Regions from separate parts of the Isoptericola sp. NPDC058082 genome, predicted to be linked through region 1. Evidence: riboswitches for the same ligand, from Rfam matches in the RefSeq annotation. Region 1 holds a riboswitch; the other holds the start of a gene.
What was found. Region 1 has a riboswitch for FMN ahead of ribD (bifunctional diaminohydroxyphosphoribosylaminopyrimidine deaminase/5-amino-6-(5-phosphoribosylamino)uracil reductase RibD). Riboswitches for the same ligand answer to the same signal wherever they lie in the genome.
Positions count from the first base shown of each region.

Region 2: another riboswitch for FMN. It lies ahead of pnuC (nicotinamide riboside transporter PnuC); the one in region 1 lies ahead of ribD (bifunctional diaminohydroxyphosphoribosylaminopyrimidine deaminase/5-amino-6-(5-phosphoribosylamino)uracil reductase RibD).

Region 1 is NZ_JBHVSQ010000001.1:599,861-603,404, reverse strand. Features, by position in the region: gene ACFVS0_RS02840 (hypothetical protein) at 1-956, shown strand, start outside; FMN riboswitch at 1,076-1,205, shown strand; gene ribD (bifunctional diaminohydroxyphosphoribosylaminopyrimidine deaminase/5-amino-6-(5-phosphoribosylamino)uracil reductase RibD) at 1,345-2,412, shown strand; gene ACFVS0_RS02830 (riboflavin synthase) at 2,416-3,057, shown strand; gene ACFVS0_RS02825 (bifunctional 3,4-dihydroxy-2-butanone-4-phosphate synthase/GTP cyclohydrolase II) at 3,054-3,544, shown strand, end outside.
Region 2 is NZ_JBHVSQ010000006.1:160,255-163,798, reverse strand. Features, by position in the region: gene ACFVS0_RS10875 (TetR family transcriptional regulator) at 1-661, shown strand, start outside; gene ACFVS0_RS10870 (hypothetical protein) at 751-1,311, shown strand; FMN riboswitch at 1,413-1,556, shown strand; gene pnuC (nicotinamide riboside transporter PnuC) at 1,682-2,401, shown strand; gene ACFVS0_RS10860 (hypothetical protein) at 2,414-3,100, opposite strand; gene ACFVS0_RS10855 (GPP34 family phosphoprotein) at 3,139-3,544, shown strand, end outside.

The DNA of each region.
Region 1 (3,544 bases):
TCCTGGTGGTCGCGGTGGCGACGGTGCTCGTGACCCGGTTCCTCCTCGCCGCGTCCGGCTACCCGCAGGTGGGCGGCGGCGGTCTGCACGTGGCGCACGTGCTCTGGGGCGGTCTCGGCCTGGCGCTCGCGGTGGTGGTGCTGCTCTCCTGGGTGGGGCCGGCGCCACGGTCGCTCGGCGCGGTGCTGGGCGGCGTCGGCTTCGGGCTGTTCGTCGACGAGATCGGCAAGTTCGTCACCTCGGACAACGACTACTTCTACGAGCCGACGGCGGCGCTCATCTACGCGGTCGTCGTCGTGCTCGTGCTGCTCGTGGAGGCCCTGCACGGGAGGCGGTCGCACCACCCGGCCGAGTACCTCGCGGTGGCGACCGACCGTGCCGTGGCCGGGGTGGCGGGCGGCTTCACCGACGCGGAGCGCGAGGAGGCGCGGGCGCTGGTGGAGCGGGGCCGCGGCGAGCCCGCCGCCGACGAGGTGGCCGCGCTCGTCGAGGCCGTGCCCGCGGACGCGGTCGCCGTGCCGGACCCCGTGCGGGCGCTGGTCGTCCGGGTGTCGGCGTGGTTCGCCGACGCGATGGAGCACCGCTGGGCGGCCGCGGTCGTGACGGTGGCGGTACTCGGCACCAGCGCGGGGTCGGTCGTGGTGGCGCTGCGGGTGCTGCTCGGCGGCGTCGCGGTCCCGACCTGGGTCGGCGTCGGCATCCTCGCGGCCGTCGCCGTGACGGTGGCGTGCGTCGTGCGGGCGCTCGTCGTCGGCCCGCGCGACCATCGTGCGGGCGCGGTGTGGGTGCGCCGGGGCGTCCTCGTCAGCCTGCTGGTCACCCAGCTCCTCGCGTTCCGCGCGGTGCAGTGGGTGGCCGTGGCGGGGCTGGCGGTCGACCTCGTCGTGCTCGTCGCCCTCGGGGTCGCCCTGGGGCGGGACGACGAGCGACGCTCCGTCAAGCCGCGGGCGCGCTGAGCGCCGTCGCGCGGACGCACGGGACCGACGGAGCGACGGCCGGCCCGTGAGACGTCCGCCACTCGGGCTTGCCAGGTGGTCGCGGAGCGTGGCACGGTCGGCGGTGACGAGCGAAAAGCTCGCGTGCTCTGGGGTCGGTGAAATTCCGAGCCGGCGGTGAAAGTCCGCGACCCGGTCACAGCCTGTGACCGGTTGACCAGGTGGAACTCCTGGACCGACGGTCAAAGTCCGGATGGGAAGCGCACGCGACGGCTCCCCGTCCGGTCCGTCCCCGGCCCTCGTGGCCGGCGCCGTCCGTCGTGACGACGTCCGGGACCGGAGGTGCGAGCACGTCCCGACCCCGCCTTCCTGCCCCGGGGTCCGCGACCGGACGACAGGGGCAGGACGCATGAGTGCCACGACGGCGGAGCGCGCCGCGATGCAGCGCGCGCTGGAGCTGGCCGGGCAGGTGCCGGCCCGAGGACCCAACCCGCGCGTCGGGTGCGTGCTCCTCGACGCCGACGGCGCGACGATCGCGGAGGGTCTCCACCGTGGCGCGGGCACGCCCCACGCCGAGGTCGAGGCGCTGCGCCGCGCGACCGAGTCCCGCGGCCCGGGCGCCGCGCGCGGGGCCACCGCCGTCGTCACGCTCGAGCCCTGCAACCACCACGGGCGCACCGGGCCGTGCGTGGACGCGCTCCTGGAGGCGGGGGTCGCGCGGGTCGTGCACGCCCAGCACGACCCCAACCCGGCGGCGTCGGGGGGTGCCGCGCGCCTGCGTGCCGCAGGCGTGGAGGTGGTCGGCGGCGTCCTGGCGGACGAGGCCCGCGCCCTCAACGCCACCTGGACGCGCGCGCTGGAACTCGGCCGTCCCGTGGTCACCTGGAAGGTCGCGAGCACGCTCGACGGACGTTCCGCGGCCGCCGACGGCACCTCGCGCTGGATCACCGGGCGGGCCGCGCGGCACGACGTGCACCGGCTGCGGGCCGGGGTCGACGCCGTCGTCGTCGGCACCGGCACCGCGCTCACCGACGACCCCGACCTCACCGTGCGGCACGTCCCGCTGACGGGGCAGCAGCCGGACCGGGTCGTCGTCGGGCTGAGGGACCTGCCCGCGTCGTCCCGGCTCGCGCGGGCCGCGGCCGCCGGGGAGGCGGTGATGCACCTGCGCACCCACGACCCGCACGAGGTGCTGGACCTGCTCTGGTACCGCGAGCACCGGCACGTGCTGCTCGAGGGCGGTCCCGCCCTCGCCGCCGCCTTCTGGCGCGCCGGTCTCATCGACGACGTCGTCGCCTACGTCGCCCCCGTGCTGCTCGGCGTCGGCGCCTCCGCCGTCGCCGACCTCGGCATCGGGACCATCGCGGACGCCGCGCGCCTCGACCTCCTCGACGTCGCCGTCCTGCCCCGGGACCCGGACGACCCCACCGACATCCCCACCGTGCGGCTGGCCCTGCGGCCGCGGAAGGAGCACTGAGCCATGTTCACCGGAATCGTGGAGGAGCTCGGCACCGTCGTCGCCGTGCGCGAGCACGCGGACGGCGCCCGTCTCACCGTCGCGGCCGAGAGGGTGCTCGACGGCGTCCGGCTCGGCGACTCGATCGCCGTCGACGGCTGCTGCCTGACCGTCGCGGAGACGGGGGAGCACGACGGTCGTGCCACCTGGACGGCCGACCTCATGGCGGAGACCCTGGCCCGCACGAGCCTCGGCGGGCGGCGTGCCGGCGACCCGGTCAACCTCGAGCGGGCGCTCGCGGCCGACGGGCGGTTCGGCGGACACGTCGTGCAGGGGCACGTCGACGGCGTCGGCACGGTGCTCGCGCGCACGCCGGGCACGCAGTGGGAGGTCGTCGAGATCGCGCTGCCCCCGGAGCTGGCGCGGTACGTCGTGGCGCAGGGCTCGATCGCCGTCGACGGCGTGAGCCTCACCGTGGTGGACGCGCGGGACGACGCGTTCACCGTGAGCCTCATCCCCGAGACGCGGGCGCGCACGACGCTCGGCGCCCGCGCCGTGGGGGAGCCGGTCAACCTCGAGGTCGACGTGCTGAGCAAGTACGTCGAGCGGCACCTGGCGTCCGGCACCGCGCACGGCCTCGCGGCTGCGGCGGGAGCGGCGCGGTGAGCGCCGTCGGGCGGGTCGAGCGGGCGATCGCGGACGTCGCGGCCGGGCGCCCCGTCGTCGTCGCGGACGACGCCGACCGCGAGAACGAGGGCGACCTCATCCTGGCCGCGGACGCCGCGACGCCCGAGCTCATGGGGTTCCTGGTGCGGCACACCAGCGGCCTCGTGTGCGTGGGCGTGGCGGGCGCGCAGCTCGACCGGCTCGGCCTGCCGCTCATGGTCGAGGCGAACCAGGACGCCTACCGCACGGCCTACACGGTGACGGTCGACGCCGCCACGGGCGTCTCGACCGGCATCTCCGGCGCCGACCGGGCCCGCACCGCGCGCCTGCTCGCCGACCCGGCGACCGGGCCCGCGGACCTCACGAGGCCCGGGCACGTGCTGCCGCTCCGGGCCCGTCCCGGCGGCGTCCTGGAGCGGCGCGGGCACACCGAGGCGGCCGTCGACCTCGCGCGCCTCGCCGGGCGGGGCGAGGCCGGCGTGCTCGC
Region 2 (3,544 bases), on a different contig from region 1:
CGTGGTCTTCGCCGACCACGAGCTGCTCCTGGAGGAGGTCGTGGTCATGCTCGCGGAGACCCGCCCGGAGGCGAGGGCGAGCGAGGAGTCCGGCCGCGCGCCCGAGCGGGCGTGGGACCCGACCACCGACCCGTACCTCGAGGTCTGCCGGGCCGCCCGGCTCGTCTTCGACCACCACGTCGGCCAGCGCGAGACGTCGATCGCCCGGCACCAGCTGCTGCAGCAGGTGCCGGCGCTGCGCGACCGCGAGCTGGTCACGACGCACCGCTACGAGCGCGCCTTCACCGCCTACCTGCGCGACACGCTGCCGCCGGACCGGTCCACCACCACGATGTCGATCGCGTTCGCGGCGTCCGTCGTCGCGGTGCACAACGCGATCCTGCGCCGCTGGCTGCGCAACCCCCACCTCGACCTGCGTCCCGAGCTGGAGGAGGCGTTCGCCGACCTCCGACGCGCCGCCGGCGCCCCGTTCCCGCACGGCGACGGCGAGCCGGCGGCCGACGCGCCGGCGGTCGACGCCGCCCCCGACGCCGTCGACGGCCCGGGCGAGGCACGGACGGTCGCGACGGGCGGCGACGGGCGGCGCGTCGTGGTCACGGTGCTGGAGCCCGGGGCCGGGCCGGACGACGTCGCGCGCGCCGTCCGCGACGCGCTGGCCTGAGCCGCCCCGGGCACCTCTTGCCGGGACCGCCCCGCACCGCTACCTTCCAGACACCCGGCACCCGGGGCGACGAGACCCTGGGGGCACCGATGGCGGCACGAGCACCACGGCACGTCACCGCGGCGGCCGGCGCCCTCCTCGCCACCCTCCTGGCGACGGCCCTCGGCGGCTGCTCGGGAACCCCACGGGTGAGCACCCCGGGGGGCGACGACGACGGGATCCTCGCCGAGATCGGCGTCTCCGACGTCGCCGACGGCGAGGTCCACACGATCAAGGTCGCGGAGGTCTGCCTGCGGGACAGCAGCGCCGGCACGGTGACCGCCGTCGTCCCGGACCCCGGCTCCGGCCTGGAGGTGCGGCGGTTCACGGTCGGGCAGCCGGCCGACCCGTCGAACGGCGTGGGTGGTGCGGAGGGCACGCTGGACGAGAACGGCCTCGGCGCGATCGCGCACGACGTCCTGGCCGTCTGCGACGAGGACCCTCCCGACCAGGTCCACGTCGAGGTGACCCGCACCTCCCCCGCCGCGTACTCGGCACAGCTCACCCTCGATTTCGTGGCGGACGGACGGCGGGGCGAGCTCACGAACCACGTCTCCCTCACCATGTGCGCCCCGGACGCCACGGAGCCGCGCTGCGCGTTCGACGGCTGACGGTCCGCGGCCACCGCCACGGCCACGGCGGGGAATGCCGCTGTGGCATCCTGAGTTGTGCAGGACGCCGCCGGGACCTCCGGTGGTGGAAAGACACGCACGTACGTGCTCCGGGGTCGGTGAAATTCCGAGCCGGCGGTGACAGCCCGCGACCCGGCCTCCACCCGCAGACGCGGGGAGAGGCCGGCTGACCTGGTGTGATTCCAGGGCCGACGGTCAAAGTCCGGATGGGAGGAAGCACGTGCGGCACGCGCCCGACAGGGTGGGTGCCGCCGGGCGTCGTGTCGTCGACGACGGCCCCACGGGGCCCGACGCGGCGAGCGCCGACCCTCACCCCCGGACGCCGCACCTCGGACCGGGAGAGTGAACGATGGACGTGATCGACACGTTCTTCAACGCCACGCTGACCATCGGTGACCAGCACATGTCGTGGCGCGAGATCGTCGGCAACGGCTTCGGCCTCGCCTCCGCGCTCGGCGGCATGCGGCGCAAGGTGTGGGCGTGGCCCGTCGGCATCGTCGGCAACCTCGTCCTGTTCACCGTCTTCATGGGCTCGTGGTTCGGCGACTCGAGCCGCGCGGACATGCTCGGCCAGGCCGGCCGGCAGGTGATGTTCCTCATCGTCTCGATCTACGGCTGGGTGCAGTGGCGCCGGACCGAGCGCGCCGCCCTGGACGTGCGCGCCGACGGCAGGATCCCCGCCGACGGAGGTGCCGCGGTGCACCCGCACTGGGCCTCCTGGCGAGAACGCGTCGGGATCGTCGTCGTCATGGTGGGCGGCACCCTGCTGCTCACCCCGTTGTTCCGCGCCCTCGGCTCGTACGAGCCCGTGTGGTCGGACGCGTGGATCTTCATGGGCTCCCTCATCGCCACGTACGGCATGGCCAAGGGCTGGGTCGAGTTCTGGCTGGTGTGGGTCGCGGTCGACGTCGTGGGCGTACCCCTGCTCTGGTCGGCCGGGTACTACGCCACGGCGCTGATGTACGTGTTCTACGGCGTCTTCACCCTGACCGGGTTCTTCGTCTGGTGGCGCGTGCACCGGCGCGAGCAGGCCGAGACGGGGACGACGACGCCCGCCGTCGCACCCTGACGGCGCCGCCCGTCAGTCGTCGATGTCGAGCTCGGTGCCCGGCGCTGCGGCGCGGGCACCGAGACGCGCGTCGTCGAGGACGGTGGCCACCAGCTCCGCGGGCCCGCCCAGCGCCACCTCGGCGGTGTAGATCGGCAGCCCGAGGAACCACGCCCGGTGTTCGGGCCAGACGTGCGAGGGCAGCTCGACGAGGTCGAGGAGCGCGCTGACCGACCGGGGTACCCCCGTCCAGACGTGGTAACCCCGGTGGGGCAGCAGGAGCCGGTCGGCGGAGGGCCGCGCGACCAGCCGGGCGAGCAGGTCCGCCTCCGCCTCGCGCCTCGCTTCGGCGACCTCCTCGGCCGTGGGCTCCGGCCCGTCCGAGTCCCAGGCGAGCCCGACGGCGGTCCCCGACGACCCCACCCCGCCACCCCGGTCGTACAGGGACGGCCACCCCTCCCAGAGCGTGCCGTGCAGCGGTGCCCCGCCGGTCCACGGGTCGAGCAGGTCGAGCAGCACGTCGAGGCGTTCCCGGACCGCGTCCAGGTCGACGTCGCCCTCGTCGTCCCGGGGCAGGGGCACCACGGCATACGCCGCGTACGCCTGCGGTACGGCGTGGCCGAGGCTCTGACCGAACTCCCCGAGCAGCGGCGAGATCCACTCCCCCGCGCTCGGGTCGTCATCCCAGCGGGCGTCCGCGCGGGCGAGGTCGTCGGTCACTCCTGGACCATAGGCCGTCCGTCCGCCAGGATCGGCGGGTGATCATCGCCGAGGACCTGCTGCTGCTCGCGTACGACGGCGCGACCGGGCGCCCGACGCTCGAGCGGACCCAGCTCGACTACCGGCTCGCGGGGGCACTGCTCGTCGAGCTCGCCCTGATGGGCCGGGTCGACGTCACGTCGTCGGGGGGCGCGGACCTGGACGGTCGACGGGTGCCCGCCGGCCGGGTCGTCGCACGCGACGCGTCCCCGACGGGGCACCCCGCCCTCGACCACGCGCTGGCGCTCGTGCGGACCCTGCCACGCGCGCCGAAGAGCCTGATCGCACCGCTCGCCAAGGGGCTGCGCGAGCCGCTGCTGGCCGGCCTCGCGGCACGCGGGGTGCTGCGGCGCGAGGACGAGACGGTCCTCTGGATCTTCCCGACGACGTCGTGGCCCGCCGCCG